Regions from separate parts of the Marinobacter sp. PE14 genome, predicted to be linked through region 1. Evidence: predicted binding sites of a transcription regulator. Region 1 holds the regulator's gene; the other holds the start of a gene.
What was found. The regulator LexA, encoded in region 1, represses DNA repair genes until DNA is damaged. The targets are predictions, from matches to a motif close to CTGTNTNNNNANACAG.
Positions count from the first base shown of each region.

Region 2: a site for LexA is predicted at 6,288-6,303, ahead of recA (recombinase RecA). Genes of this name have one in related genera too.

Region 1 covers NZ_JBQXNY010000001.1:873,698-881,720, reverse strand. Annotated here, with positions in the region: gene ACWJ62_RS04215 (sigma-54 dependent transcriptional regulator) at 1-261, opposite strand, end outside; gene ACWJ62_RS04210 (SOS cell division inhibitor) at 332-661, opposite strand; gene ACWJ62_RS04205 (DUF1329 domain-containing protein) at 679-2,037, opposite strand; gene ACWJ62_RS04200 (DUF6586 family protein) at 2,262-2,774, shown strand; gene ACWJ62_RS04195 (hypothetical protein) at 2,826-3,086, shown strand; gene ACWJ62_RS04190 (cell division inhibitor SulA) at 3,091-3,582, opposite strand; gene lexA (transcriptional repressor LexA) at 3,625-4,236, opposite strand; gene ACWJ62_RS04180 (amidoligase family protein) at 4,452-5,453, shown strand; gene ACWJ62_RS04175 (gamma-glutamyl-gamma-aminobutyrate hydrolase family protein) at 5,446-6,180, shown strand; gene ACWJ62_RS04170 (SIMPL domain-containing protein) at 6,212-6,916, shown strand; gene ACWJ62_RS04165 (translocation/assembly module TamB domain-containing protein) at 6,919-8,023, opposite strand, start outside.
Region 2 covers NZ_JBQXNY010000003.1:457,900-465,922, reverse strand. Annotated here, with positions in the region: gene ACWJ62_RS12850 (ATP-binding response regulator) at 1-445, opposite strand, end outside; gene fixJ (response regulator FixJ) at 491-1,117, opposite strand; gene ACWJ62_RS12840 (AAA family ATPase) at 1,157-3,565, opposite strand; gene ACWJ62_RS12835 (PilZ domain-containing protein) at 3,783-4,160, shown strand; gene ACWJ62_RS12830 (flavodoxin family protein) at 4,176-4,646, opposite strand; gene ACWJ62_RS12825 (hypothetical protein) at 4,887-5,147, shown strand; gene recA (recombinase RecA) at 5,144-6,190, opposite strand; gene pncC (nicotinamide-nucleotide amidase) at 6,355-6,855, opposite strand; gene mutS (DNA mismatch repair protein MutS) at 6,937-8,023, shown strand, end outside.

The DNA of each region.
Region 1 (8,023 bases):
AGGGTGATCAACGACCAGAAACGGAACGCCCTGAACGGCATCACACACAGCGCTAATCGCCTCGGTGACTCCTGCATCCTCGCCGTTCACCACCGCGACTGCGATATCTGCAAGGCTTTCCTCATCACCACTGCTCAAAAGTGCCCTGGCTTCATCGCCGGCAAGGACCTGCTCCTCGCCAATGAAATCAAGAATGGTGACTATGTCCCGCAATCTTGAATCATCCTCGCTCAGCACCAGCACTTTGTTATTTTTAGACATTCAACCGAATCTCTTGGGGGATTTGTGCGGTATTTAAGACTGTAAGAACCCCAGAGTCAATTTTATGACGCTATTTTGGTCGATTCGAAGAAACGTTCTGGTAGGCCTTGGCCGCACTCCGGTTCCTGTTTACACCCTTCAGGCCATCTTCCGCCTCCTTGCGGGCCATTCTGGCCGATTCATCAGCTGCGTCAATAAACTGCTGCAGCTCCTGCAAGCGGAGCCTCACCGGCTCCGCCTCGACCTCTCCCGCTTCCAGCGCAGCCATCAGGGGCTCGACTGCCGGCTTCACCTTCTCGTTAAGACTGGTCATCGCTTCCCAGTTTTTGTCTGCGAGAGCGCGACCAAGATCGGCGATCAGCTGATCGAGATGATCAAGGTGAGTGTGCGGGTCTGCCATGTCGGTCTCCTTGGGAATCAACGGCGGGCAGCACGACGGGCGGCTGAGGCAGTAAATTCACTGCCCCGGAACCCGGGGGCGAAATCGTACGCCGGGAATCCATCATCAAGTCCATCAACGTAATAACGCTCCGCCTTCAGGTCATAGGTCATTTCCATGGTAGTCCAGAATACCGGCTCACTGTAATAGCTGATGTTGTGAGCTTCCGACACCCGCCACAGGTTCCCGTCTGCATCGTATTCCTCGGACGCCAGGATCTGCCAGCTGTCTTCATCCAGGTAGAACACGCGGCGGTCGTAAATGTGACTGATACCAGTACGGCGCTTTGCTTCGACCACCCAAACCCGATGCAGTTCGTAGCGGGTAAGCTGCTGGTTGATATGGCCCGGACGGATCACGTCGTCGGCTTCGATTTCCGGCCCGTGCAGCTTGTAGGCATTGTAGGGCACGAACAGCTCTCGCTTGCCTTTGAGTTCCCAGTCGTACTGGTTGGGCGCACCGTTATACATGTCTTTTTGGTCGACGGAACGCAGTGAGGATGAATTCGGCAGGTCGGTTTCGTAGGCCAGGTTGGGCGACCGGCGAAGACGACGGGAACCGGAATCGTACCGCCACGCAAGACGCGGCGACCGCACCTGATCAAGCGTTTCATGCACCAGCGTGATGGTGCCGGCCAGTGACGACGGCGAGATAGTGTCCGTCTTCAGGTAAAAAATCTTGTTATCGATTTCCGCCAGCTCCGCGCCCCTCTGGCTGTAGGCGAAGAAGTAGTCGTAATCATTGACCACAGGGTTGTAGGAGCCATCCCTCTGGGGCGTTGCGGACGCACTACGCAGCGAAATCTCTTCGCCCCGATAGCGCAGGATATGGTTCCAGATAACCTCCAGACCATCCTTTGGAATCGGGAAGGGGCTGGTCATGATGGTGTCGCGAACGCCGTTACCGTTATCCAGCAAATGCGCTGTCAGAGCGTTCTCGCGAAACTTGTCGTAGACATGCTCGGGAAACGCGGCGGTCCGTCGGGTCTGGTAAACCGGCATGAAAAAGTCGGGCCCATACTTCTCCAGCATGGCAATGTGACCGTCTGAAAGCTTGTCCCTGTATAGCTCCAGGTTGTCGGAGGTAATAACGAAAAGCGCCTCATCTTCGGGAAACGGGTTAATTTCCACTTGCCCTTCACGCCAACCATCCGGCGGTGTGGCCATACCTCCGGTCCATTCGGGTATGCTGCCTGAGCGGTTGCCCGCCTTTTCGGCTCCGACCGGCGTGAGTTCACCACCAAGCCGTTGGGCCTCGGCGGCCGTGACCTTGGACAGAGCCTGTCCGGAAAACCCGAGAAAAACCAGTGCGACACCTGCAACAAGTTGGCTTCGCATCCCTTACACCTCCAGAAGTTCATGCTGTTGGGCAGCCGGCACGAGCAGAACTCGCACAGCCGGGCGCCTTTTTGCCAAATTGAAACGGTCGTTTCAAGTGATTGTTTGTATTTTATTGTGAAACCTGCCCGCACAGACAGTGGAAGAAATTTGATACCGAAAATGGTAGAGTGAGAGATTAATTTTCCGGGGTTACACCCGCGCTGGGGGATTGAAGGTATTCCATGGCCTCGCAATGGCACTCACTGGTTTCTCAAAAACTCTTTCTCGCCCGCACGCTGCTTCAGCCACTCGACCGGCCCACAGCCGAGGGTCAAGAACAACGTCCCAACGAAGCGGAGCAGGCGCTGCGCCGAGAAGCCGCTATTCAGGGATCGATCGAGCTGCTTCTGCGGTCTCGAAAACTGTTGCTGGTCATGATCGCCAGGCTTTACCAGAGAAAATCAGAGGAGCCTTCAACCCTGGATGAGCTGGTCGCTCTTATCGGGCCAGAACCGAGTGAAATTGGCCGCCTGAAGGAGCTGGAGCAGCGATCAGGAAGTTGGTGGAACCATCTGGTGCAACTCGAACGCTCTCAAAGCAGACCCCCGGCGACCAAAAAAACCGTGAGCGAAGAGAACATCATTGCGGTGTCAGCCGACTCCGGCCCGGATCGATCGTCGTCCGCGTTGATGAAAACGCTGACTGCCGTCAAACATTTTGCCGATGATCTGGAAGAGCAGCACAGCGAGTGGTAAGCCACTCCAAGCTCCGGTTATTCAAATCGTATTAACTTGAAGGTTTATTGAATGTCACCATCGTTTTTTGAAATCGTGCAATTGACCAATGGCGATTACGCCCTGCGCCGCATTGATGATGACAGTGCGCCACTGGTAACAATCTCTTTTTCGGAAGAAGCCCGGGAAATGATGGAAGACCGGGATATGTCGGTTGCCAAAGCAATGATTGCCGCTGGCATTGAGGCCGTAGGCAATGTTGCCCACGATATCGACTGGGAAGATGACGAACTGGACGCCTCAGACGCCCAGCCCTCCTACACTCTGCATTGATCGGTTAACGCTGCCTGAGAACAACGCCGTGGCTATTACCCTCGGCCGAGGCTCTTTGCAGGGATTCGAAGGCAGTGCGGCCCAGTTTACGGGTCCACATAACCACCGCGTGACAGGTACCGGCACTGAGGGCTCGCTCTGCCAGGTCCTGGGCGGGATAATCCGGTGTTGAACGCAGCACCAGCAATTCGCCGGCGACAATCCCGTGCATTTTTTGCCACTTGCTGACCAGCGCCTGAGGCGGATCGATCCAGGCCAGCCAGCGCTTCTCCTGATTCAGCTGGGTCAGCATTGGCAACAGCAGCTGGAAATTTTCTACCTGACCTTCCGGCAGAATGATTTCCGTCACATTGCCACAGACTTTGGGTTCTCTGGTTTCCGGAGAGCGTCGGGCGCGAATGACGGAACGTCGCTCGCGGGCGGCGGTTGCCGGCACTGAACAGGACAGAGCATTGGGATTGTAGGCCAGATTCTGATTAAAGCTCATTTGTTCCATAATTCACCCGTTATTCAATCTATCTGAGGCTATCCGAACCGCTCAGTGCAGGTCAGAGCGGCGGATAACACCAACACCCAGACCCTCGATGAACAGCTCCTGTTCGGTCAGGTCCACTTCGATCGGTGCGAATTCTTCGTTCTCGGCAATCAGGTAGACTTTCGAACCTTCCTTACGGAAGCGTTTTACCGTGACCTCATCGCCAACCCGGGCAACAACCACCTGGCCGTTGTGAACATCCTGGGTGCTGTGAACTGCCAGCAGGTCGCCATCGAGAATACCGATATCCTTCATGCTCATGCCCCGGACCCGCAGAAGATAATCTGCAGACGGCGAAAAGAATTCCGGCTGCAGTGTGCAGTGATCCTCGATGTGCTCCTGAGCAAGTATCGGACTACCGGCTGCAACCTGACCAATAACCGGAAGACCCAGATCCTCCTCCGCCTCAGGCAAACGGATGCCGCGACTGGCTCCCGGCACCATCTCGATGGCACCTTTCCTTGCCAGAGCCCGAAGATGCTCCTCCGCGGCGTTGGCCGAACGGAAGCCCAGTTCTGCCGCGATTTCAGCACGAGTTGGCGGGTAGCCGGTCTCGTCGACGTATCGGCGTATGATATCCAGTACCTGGGACTGTCTTGCTGTCAGCTTCATCAAGCTACTCCGCTATATCGGGATCGGGCCGCTGCAAACATTTTCGTCTCGGAAGAGTTGTTCCAGCCGCCCTGTTTTTTTATACAGTAAACTGACTATATACAGTGTTTTATCCAGTGTAAAGTCAGCTCCCTGATTTTCTTGCATCTGCTTAATAATGAGGATCAACAGCGGTGTGATATGGTTAGGGCACGATTCCTCACGAACCAGGGAGCACCATGACCCAAGTCAGTGCCTGCAGGATGCCTGACATCCTAGAGACGAACGAAGGGAAGGAACGCCGGGTTGGCGTCGAGATCGAACTGTCTGGCCTGGGCTACGATGAGCTGGTTACATTGGCGGCGAAGATGCTGGAGGGCACTCCCGAACTAAAGTCACGCTATGTAACAACTTTGCAGACAGCCCTTGGCGACTTTACGGTTGAGCTTGATTCCGATCCGATCAAGGATCTTGATCTGGCGGATGAGCGCCTCCCCGAATCCATTCGTGAACTCGGTGGACAGGCGATGGATGTGATCGACGCCGCGGCCGAGCGCGTGGTACCCCTCGAGATCATAAGCCCGCCTCTGAAGTTTTCCAGCGTCGAGGTGATTGAAACTCTCGTCGACAAGCTCAGAAACGCCGGCGCCCTGGGCAGCCGCGATGCCATCTATTTTGCGTTTGGCCTGCAGCTGAATCCCGAGTTGCCCGATCTCAGCCCGAAGACCCTGGTTCGTTACTTCCAGGCGTTCGCGGCCCTGTACGAATGGCTCAAGCACCGGCATCAACTGGATGTCAGCCGCAAATTCACCACCTATATTGAACCCTGGCACGGCCGCTACACCGAGCTCCTGATGGAAGACAACTATCATCCAAACATCGGGGAGCTCATGGAGGATTACCTGGAGTTCAATCCCACCCGCAATCGCGCGCTTGACTTGCTTCCGCTGTTTGCCCACCTGGACAAGGAACGCCTGGAACGCCATGTTCAGGATCCCAGGATAAAAAGCAGGCCAACCCTGCATTACCGGTTGCCGGATTGCGACATCGACAATCCCGGCTGGCATTTCTCAACCGTGTGGAACGACTGGGTCGTTCTGGAGCAGTTGGCCAACAACCCCGACGACCTGGCCGACATGCGTCGGCTATTCCGGGAAAGGCGGAAACTGAATCTACACAACCTGACCCACAGCTGGCGGGAAACCACCGACGACTGGTTGGCCAAGAACGGGTATGTCTGAAGAGTCCAAAGAACAGGAACTTGAGGTTCCGGGCCTGACGATCGGCATCAGCGGTCCCGCTCGCAAAAGCCTTGCCCATCGCCTGATCAGCCTTGGCCTGCGTCTCCACGGTGCCCGAACCCACTACATTCGCCCCGGGGCGCGGGTCGCCGTGGCCATGCTTGATGGCCTGGTGCTGTCAGGCGGCACCCACGTCCATCCGGAGCGTTATGGGCAGGAGCCGCAGGTGACCGCAAACTATGACCGCAAGCGGGATAAAACCGATCAGTCGCTGCTTGAGCAAGCTGAGGCCATTGGCATTCCCGTACTCGGGATTTGCCGCGGCGCCCAGCTCATCAACGTTTTCCACGGCGGATCCCTGTGCCAGAATGTGACACCACTGAGGGTCAATACCCGGCATCGCCCGCTGCTGTTGCCCTTGCAAACCGTGCGTCTGGTAACGCACAGCCGGCTTGAGCAAGCCATGCGCTCCCCGGTGATCGGCGCCAACCGGATTCACAGCCAGGCCATCAAGCGCCTGGGCCGAAACCTGCGTGTGACTGCAGTGGATAATGATCTGTTTGTACAGGCTATTGAAAGCACCGGACGCCAATGGCTCACGGGCATCCAGTGGCACCCGGAATACCTGCTCTACCATGGCGGACACCGACGCATCTTTGGCCAGTTTGTGGATGCCGCCCGCCGATACAAACTGGCGCGTCTGGAACCGGATTCCAACAACGCCTGACCCACCAACGGTTTCCAAAGGAGGCACTACCATGAACGGACGGAATCGCAAGCTCCGTTTAAACCTGAAGTCCGGCTTTCTTCTCCCTCTCGCTCTCACAGTACCTGCCCTGGCAATGGCGGGCGAAGTGACGCTCACCGGCGAGGGCAGTGTCCGATACGAGCCCGACAGCGCCAGACTCCAGTTCACAGCAAGTGCCGAGCACGAACTTCCCCAGAAGGCCACCGAACGGGTAGCGGCTCTGATGGAGCAGTGGCGCGAGGGGATTACCGAGTACCGGGATCAGCTCAATGACTACTCAGACGCGTCGGTGAACCTTTACACCCGAACTCTGCCCGCATCGCAAAGGGAGGAGGAGCCCCGCAAGCAGGCCGTCGCCTCCCAGACCATCAGCTTCAGCATCAGTGACCTTACTCTGCTCAATCCCCTGCTTCAGCAGGCCCAGGCTGTGGGCCTGGATTACCGTCTCGGCCCTCACCAGTTCTTCCACTCGGATGAGCCAGGTATGGAACAGGAAGCACTTGCCAGAGCTATCGCAGACGCCCAGGCCCGGTGCCGATTCGTGGCCAGTCAGCTCGATCAGACCTGCGGTGATGTGGTCACCATCAATATCAATGGCGGACACCGCCCGGCACCCATGATGATGGCGGAGGCAAAGTCCATGTCGGATACGGTTTCAAGCGTGGGTGAGCGGGAAATCCAGGCCTCAGTGAGCGCCACCTTCGAGCTGGACTGAACTCAGAAATCCCGGGTGTAGAAAATATCCAGGGAGGCCGCCAGCCCGCTGGCAGCCTCCAGATAGAAGTAGCGGCCCAGATCGTAGCGAAGAGCGACCGTAGTGATCGGCTCGAAGATGCCGACACCATAGCGAACACTCAACTCATCCGTCAGATAGCCACTCGCCACCACCGAGGTTTGATCGCCGGAGCCCTCCGCTTCCAGGGTTAGCTGGCGAATGCCAAACTCTTCGCCAATTTGCCCCGTCACCTTGTTGGCCTGGGTCAGCCCCAGTGACAGCGCCGCACGGCTCATCTGGCCCTCATCGCCCCGGCTCTGGGGCGCCCTACCAAGAATGACATAGGAAAGCGCGTCCGTCTGGGGCATATCGGGGTTGGAGAATACTTCCGTCTGGGGCGACTGCACAGGGCCGGTCAGACGAATACCGGCAACAACGGTATCCACGGTACGGACGGCCTCGATGTCCAGATAGGGTTGGGTAAGGTTGCCCACGAACAACAGTCTTGCCCGCCTGAGCTCGAGCTCCTGGCCATAGGCTTCATACTGGCCATTGACCAGCTGGAGCGTGCCGCGGGTATCCATGTCATTGCCAATGCGAAGAGACCCCTTCAGATCACCGGTCACGCCGAAGGCGGCAAAGGTCACCTGATCTTCTCCAACGACCACGGTCACATCCATGTTCAGCGATCGCACAACGGGCTCTTCCCGCTCCACGCCGACAATGACCTCGTCCTCCGACACCGACACGGCCTGCTCGGGCAAACCTTGAATCTTGATGTCGCCTCGTGGCACTCCGACCTGTCCGGATACCTCCAGGGCACCCTCACTGAAAACGATGGTCAGGTCCGGCTCCACCTCAAGCTGCGCATAAGGCTCCAGGTTGAATGGCACACGGCTGCCGGAAATCGTGATTTCCCCCCGGGGAGACTGTTGCCAGTCAATTTCGCCATCCACTATGGTCTGGCTTCGCGCATTGCTCCGGATCCTGCCACTGATCTCAGCCGAGTAGCCGGCGAACTGAACGCTTGCGATCATCTCCTCGATCGGTACCGGCAAGCGGGGATCGGAAACACGTCCATTCACAAGGTGCAGTTCGCCGGTTACG
Region 2 (8,023 bases), on a different contig from region 1:
CCTGATCACTTTGCAGCTCCCGGTTTCGGGCCTGCAACTCTCTTTCGAGGCGAATAACGCTGGCGTGGGTTCTCACGCGAGCGATCACCTCCTGGGACTGGAACGGCTTTGAGATGTAGTCGGCACCTCCGAGGGAAAAGCCCTTCACCTTTGCCTGCAGGTCGTCCAGCGCAGACAGGAAGACGACGGCACAGTCTGCCGTCTGGGGGGCGGCCTTGAGGCGCTCGCAGACTTCATAGCCGTCCATCTCCGGCATCATGATATCCAGGAGAATCACTTCGGGCTGATGCCGGTGGGCAAGGTCGAGGGCCTTTTCGCCCTCGTTGGCAATGAGTAGCCGGTAACCTTTGTCTTTCAGGGTCTCATAGAGGACTTTGAGGTTCTGCGGATTGTCATCCACGAGCAGAACCGTCACCTCCGAGTTCTCGCTGACAGCTTCAGTCATAAATGTCGGGCCGGTTAGAAAAGTAACCGTATGATGCCGCCGGGATCACCCTGCGTCGATAAGGTCCTTTACGGACAGGACCATACGAACGAGATGTGCCAGGGAATGGGTTCCCATCTTGTGCATAACGCGGGAACGGTGGATCTCGACCGTGCGCTGGCTGATTTCCAGCTCAATGGCAATCACCTTGTTGGCCTGGCCGGCAATCATCCGGTCCATGATTTCGTGTTCCCGGGGGGTCAGGCTCTTGATGCGGCGAATGATCTCCTGCTTCTCGTCCAGAGACTTGCGCTGCTCCAGGTCCTGTTTGAGTGCTGCCTCAATTTTCTCCAGCAGTGCCTCCTCACGGTAGGGCTTCTGTATGAAGTCCACGGCGCCCTCTTTCATGGCGTCGACGGCCATGGGCACGTCACCGTGACCCGTCACAAAGATAATTGGCAATATGGAGTGTTTTTCATTGAGCTTTTTCTGGAGCTCCATACCGTCCATGCCCGGCATGCGAATATCCAGCACAATGCAGCCTGCCATCTTGTCGGAATAGTCCTTCAGGAAAGCGGTTGCACTCTCATAGGTCTTTACCGGCTTGCCGTCGGATTTCAGCAGCAGCTCCAGGGAATCGCGGACTGCTTCATCGTCCTCAACAACGTACACGGTTTGCTGGATATCAGTCATGGGTGTGTTCTCTCCTGTCCGTTTTCTTATGATCGCCGGTCAGTGAATTGACGGGTCTTTATGGTCGTCACGGGCATGTTCCTGGCGCTCGTGTTCCCGCATTTTTTCTAGCCGTTGCTGGATAATGCCAAAAACGCTCTGCTTCGGGTACCTGCCTTTGTCATCGGCCTTGCCCGCAGGTTTCCCCAGCAGCAGCGTTATGGCCTCTTCAACACGGGCGACCGCGTAAACCGCAAACTGCCCCCCGCGCACTGCCTGCACCACTTCACTGTCAAGCATCAGGTTCTGCACGTTCGTGGATGGCACAATGACACCCTGGCTGCCTGAAAGCCCACCCTTGAGCTGGCAGGTGGTGAAAAAGCCTTCCACTTTTTCATTGACGCCGCCAATGGGCTGAACCTCACCAAACTGGTTGACCGACCCCGTAATCGCAAGATCCTGCCGAACCGGTATACCGGAAAGGGACGAAATCAGCGCGCACAGCTCTGCCAGAGAGGCACTGTCTCCGTCCACTTCACCGTAGTTCTGCTCGAAAGTCAGACTGGCCGACAGGTGCATCGGATCGTTGACCGCAAAGTGGGAGGCGAGCCAGGAGCTCAGGATCATCACGCCCTTGGAGTGTAGATTGCCACCAAGCTTTACATCTCGCTCAATATCCATGACCGCGCCATCTCCATAATAGCAGGTAGCGGTGACACGGTTGGAAAGACCGAACTCAAACCCACCCGTGGACAACACCGAGAGTGCATTAACCTGGCCAACGCACTTGCCACCTGTAGTTACGAGCGTTGTGCCGTCACGGATGGAATCATAGAACTGATCCCGGATCCGGCTGCTGCGGTATTTCGCGCTTTCCAGCGCGCGCTCAACGTGCAGATCCTGGATCAGCTTGGCACCGGCCTGACGGGCCCAGAAATCGGATTCGCGCAGCAGGTTGGCGATATCTGCCGCATGCAGGGACAGTCGGTCCTGATGCTCGGCCATACGGGCACTGTGTTCAATCACCCGGGCAACCGCCTTGTTCGAACAGTGCAGCAGCTTCTTCTCACTCACCAGGCTGGCGATGAACTTGGCATATAGCAGCTGACTGTCATCGGAACGGTACATTTCGTTCTCGAAATCCGCCGTGACTCGAAACAGCTCGGCGAATTCGGAATCGTATTCCTGCAGCAACATCCAGGTTTCACGGTCGCCGAACAGAACAATCTTGACGTCCAGGGGCACCGATTCCGGTTCAATTGAGATGGTTCCGGATAACGTCAGTTCCCGTTCCAGGGAATTTATCTGTATGGACTTCGAACGCAGGGCACGCTTGAGGCCGTCCCATACAAACGGTTGCTCCAGAACCTTGATGGCGTCCATCAACAGGTAGCCACCGTTGGCCCTGTGCAGACTGCCCGGGCGAATCAGGGAGAAATCCGTGAACACCGTGCCCTTGTAGGTGACGTTCTCAACGTAACCGAACAGGTTGTGGTAGGTGGGGTTATCCTCCACCACCATCGGCACTTCGTTGGTTTTCTGATGCACCAGAACATTGACGAGGTAACGGCGGGGCATCTTCTTGTCGAGGGACGCATAAGCAATCGCTGCCTGCTCCTCGTTGTCGTCGAGGAAGATCTCGAGATTTTCAACCAGGTCCGCCCGAACCGCTTCAAAGAAGGCGACCACGTCCGGCAGATCCTTGTATTTCTCGATCAGCTCATCAATCTGATGGCCCGAGATACTCTCGAGGGTCTCCTGGTTCAGGGCTTGCTGTTTATCAGCGTATTCCTGCTCCCAGTCCGCCAGTTTGCGAAGCGCCTGCCGGAGCTTTTTCTCAAGCCTGTTGATGGCCTCTTCGAACTTGTCGCGTTGCTCATCGGTCAGGGCCTGGAAAGATTCCGCAGTGTGGGGTTCGTCGCCATTCATGGCCACCAACCGATAACCGCCCGGGGTTGTCACAGTAAGGCTGACTTTTTTGCGCTTGGCCTGGGCGGCCACCTTCTCCAGCTCGTCTTCCTGCTTTTTGCCGTATTCGTTTTTCAACTGTTCCGAGCGCTCAAGAAAGCTGTCGCTGTCAAAGGTCTGGGGAATAACCTTGACCAGGCGACTCATCAGCTTTTCCATATCCTGTTTGAGCTGGGTACCCTTACCGGCCGGGAGCTGCAACAGCTTCGGAATGCGCGGCTCCTCGAAGTTGGCCACGTAGCACCAGTCATGGCTCTGCTGATCCGTATCCACATGATGCTCGAGGTAACGCAGCATCATGGTGCGCTTACCCAGGCCATTACGGCCAACGGCATAGACGTTGTAACCGCCATGGGGCATTGCCAGAGCAAAACGCACAGCCTCCTGGGCACGGTTCTGGCCAACGATTTCAGCCAGTGGCTCCAGTTGTTTGGTGGTTTTGAACGGCAGATCTTTCAGAACACAGGCTTTGTAAAGCTGGTGCAGAGGCAGTGACTTCAAGGTTTGGTCCTGTAACGGTTAACACATTGGCCGGTCATTGTAGATTCTGCGGTCGGCTCTGTCGCGTTCAGCACGAAGATTTCTGGAGTTGCGCACAGTGCGCGGGATTTTGTTAGACAGTTCACAATTCCGTCGCCGCTCATTTTTCAGCCAGCCTTTCCGGAACTACACTTCATGTCCCAACCATAAAGACAATGCACGCAACGGACGCCAGCGTATGACCAATGATTCCGCAGAGCGCAGAATCAAGGATCGTTACCCCGCCTCCTGTCTGAAGGTCCAGCTCCGGGAGCGTAGCTTCCTTGGTCGTGGCAAACACCCCACGCCGGTTACCTGCCTGGACCTCAACCGGTACGGAATGGCAGTGCTATGCCCCAGGCCAGTAGAGCCGGGCGCCCGTCTGTTCATGGATTTTGACGGCAAGTACATCAGCGAATCGCGGGTTTGTGCCCGGGTGGTCGAATGCCAGCCCTTCCAGACCGGCTATCGCGTCAGTGTCCAATTCAGCTATTGTCTGGACAAGAAGGGCTATTCACGAACTGTCGACAACGCCCTGTCCCGAATTGAAGGCTTCTACAACCGGTTTGCCAGCTGAACCGGCTTCTCAGGTTCATACCAGTCCGGCGTCAAGGCTTGCCGCAACATACATCCCCAGCTCCCGACACTGATCTTCAAACTCATCCCGGTATTCACCCCGGCAGATAAGAGGTTCCTGGATCAGCTTCCAGCGTAGCCCGGTGGTAATGCTTTCAATAGCCCGATTGGTGCCCGTGCCATCATGGCCTGCGCGGATGTAATAGGCAAAGGGCAACCCCTGGGTTTTCTCAAGGCAGGGATAGTAGCTGCGATCGAAGAAGTCCTTCAAAGCACCACTCATATACCCGAGATTCTCAGTGGTGCCCAGAATAATGGCGTCGCAGGCCAGAACGTCATCGGGACCGGCGTCCAGGGGCGCCAACACCTTTACCTCTACGCTATCGATGTCTTCATGGTGCGCCCCCTGCTCTGCCGCCTCCCGAAGCTTGAGAGTATTAGGGGAAGGTGCATGAGCGACTATCAATAATCTCTTTCTTGCTTCCATACCAACCCTGTTGTGTAGCTGAAGAGCAAAGAATTTGGGCATCTGGAGAGTATGGATTCATTCTGAGGCCAGCTCAAACCGGAGGAAGACGCAGCAAGCACAGATGCTCATTTTTTGAGCAGCACAGAGGCAAAAATAGTCGATCTGTTACGAGGACTTTTAAGCGATCTGAACCGATACCTTGCAAAGACTTCTGCTTACCATGGATTACAAGGTGAACCGCTAAAGGAGGAGAAGTCGATGCGTTATCTCAACGGTAGAAAACTAAAGGAACTCTATCGTCGAATAAAATACAGGAGCTGGATCAAAAGCCAGTTGCAACAGACAGGCGGCGAAGATTACCTGAAGCGGCTGGAAATCGACATTGGCGCTGAGCCGGGTCACTTTCGGCGGGAGCTGGAAGAAAAATTAATACCTGAAAAGAAAACCGAAGGTAGCGAAGGCGCGGCAGGCCTGAATTTACGCCTGCCGCACCTATCGTCTTCGCCGGGGAAGGTTTAGAGCAGCTCGCCGTTGGCTTCTGCGGGCTCTTCTTTTGCGTCTTTCTTAGGTTCAGGCTTGGGCATCAACTTGTCCCGAACCTTGGCTTCGATCTCGTTGGCAATGTCCATGTTTTCTTCCAGGAACTTGCAGGCGTTGGCCTTGCCTTGACCGATCTTGTCGCCATTGTAGGCGTACCAGGCCCCGGACTTGTCGACAAAGCCTTCCTTAACGCCCATATCCAGCACTTCCGCCATGTGGTAAATGCCCTTACCGTACATGATCTGGAACTCGGCCTGCTTGAACGGCGGCGATACTTTGTTCTTGACCACTTTCACGCGGGTCTCGTTACCGACCACTTCGTCACCGTCTTTCACGGCACCAATGCGGCGGATATCAAGGCGAACGGAGGAGTAGAATTTCAGCGCGTTACCACCGGTGGTGGTTTCGGGCGAGCCAAACATAACGCCGATTTTCATACGTATCTGGTTGATGAAAATCATCAGGCAGTTGGCGTGTTTGACGTTACCGGTCAGCTTACGAAGCGCCTGGGACATCAGTCGCGCCTGCAGACCAACGTGGCTGTCGCCCATTTCACCTTCAATCTCCGCTTTCGGGGTCAGGGCCGCCACGGAGTCCACGATGATCACGTCTACCGCATTGGAACGAACCAGCATGTCGGAGATTTCCAGGGCCTGCTCACCGGTATCCGGCTGGGACACCAGAAGGTCGTCCACATTGACGCCCAGCTTCTCGGCGTAAACCGGATCAAGCGCGTGCTCGGCATCCACGAATGCGCAGGTTTTGCCGGCTTTTTGTGCTTCGGCAATTACCTGCAGGGTGAGCGTCGTCTTACCGGAACTTTCCGGACCGTAGATTTCGCAAATTCGACCATAAGGAAGACCGCCAATACCCAGGGCAACGTCCAGGCCCAGGGAACCGGTGGAGACCGCAGGAATGGCTTCGCGGGGCTGATCGCCCATTTTCATGACAGCGCCCTTGCCAAACTGGCGCTCGATCTGCCCAAGTGCTGCGCTCAATGCTTTCTTGCGGTTGTCTTCCATCAGTGCAAACCCTCTGTCGCCTGGGCTGCCACCCTCAGGGAAAGGCTGGCAGCGTAATAGTGAATCGGGAATCCGTACAGCTCGACCGGCCAATTCCCTGTATATTTGAACAGTATTAAAACATAACCCGCTGAGGAGACCAACCCCTTCGGATGTGAAAGCGATCAGACTTCGCCCACAAACTCGTTAACCCCTTGAAGAGCATAGAGAACGGCTTGCCGACGAACCTGGTCGCGGTCTCCGTCGAAGCGCTTGACCACCGCCACCGTGGATGCCGGACTGTCTCCCCAGGCAAACCAGACCGTGCCCACAGGCTTGTCGTCGCTGCCGCCTCCGGGTCCGGCTACACCACTGATGGCCACGGCAACGTCGGCGTCGGTTGCCACCAGTGCACCTGCAACCATTTCCCGCACGACCGGTTCGCTGACCGCACCGTGTTCATCCAGCGATTTCCGGGTTACGCCCAGAAGCCCTTGCTTGGCCTCATTGCTGTAAGTGACCAGGCCACCCAGCACGTAAGCCGAAGAACCGGCACGATCGGTCAGTACCTTGGCAACCCAGCCGCCGGTGCAACTCTCCGCCGTAGCAACTGTACGGCCGGTTCTCCGCAGTCGTTCACCAAGGCGGTTGCCTGCCTCTTCCAATTCCTGATCGCTGGCCAGCATAATGACCTCCTTCGTTTCATCACGGCGGTTATTTTCTTACAATTCACGCCTTCATCCAAAGCAAGGCTACCGGACCCGTTCATGTCAGCAGCTCAGACCGATCTTTCCAAGCACACCCCAATGATGCAGCAATACCTGAAGATCAAGGGTCAGCACCCCAATGAACTGGTTTTCTACCGCATGGGGGATTTTTACGAGCTTTTTTACGAAGATGCCAAGAAAGCGGCCGAGCTGATGGATATCACCCTCACCGCCCGGGGCCAGTCAGGCGGCAACCCGATCCCCATGGCCGGCATCCCCTATCACTCTTCTGAGGGCTACATTGCCCGGCTGGTTCGGGCAGGTCAATCCATCGCCATCTGCGAGCAGATCGGAGACCCCGCCACCAGCAAGGGACCGGTTGATCGCCAGGTGGTCCGTATTGTCACACCGGGCACGCTGAGTGACGACGCCTACCTGGAAGATCGCCGGGACAATCTGCTGGTGGCCATCTATAACCAACGGGAGCAGTTCGGTTTTGCCTCGCTCGATATTTCCAGCGGCCGTTTTGCCGTGTCAGAGCTGGAAAACCTGGAAGCCCTGCAAGGCGAACTCCAACGCCTGCGTCCGGCGGAAATTCTGATCAGCGAGGATTTTCCCTACGAGGAAGTTCTGGACGGTTTCACCGGAATACGCCGTCAGGGACCCTGGCTCTTCGAACCCGATACGGCCCGCAGGGTTATTACCCATCAGCTTCAGGTGAGGGACCTGACGGGTTTTGGCTGCGAGGAACTCAATCTCGCCGTCTGTGCCGCGGGCTGCCTGCTGCAGTATGCCAAGGAAACCCAGCGTACCGCCCTGCCCCATATTCGCAAGCTGACCCGTGAACGGCGCGATGAAGCAGTCATTCTGGACGCCGCCAGCCGTCGCAATCTGGAAATTGACACCAATCTCATGGGCGGCCACCAGTACACCCTGGCCTGGGTCATGGACCGCACCGCCACATCCATGGGTGGACGGGAACTCCGGCGCTGGCTGAATCGGCCGCTTCGGGATGTGGAGATCGTCCGCCAGCGTCAGCAGGCGGTATCGGCACTGCTGGAAGGCTTCCATTACGAACCTGTGCATGACCTGCTGAAAGCTGTCGGTGATATTGAGCGCGTTCTCGCACGGGTTGCCCTTCGTTCGG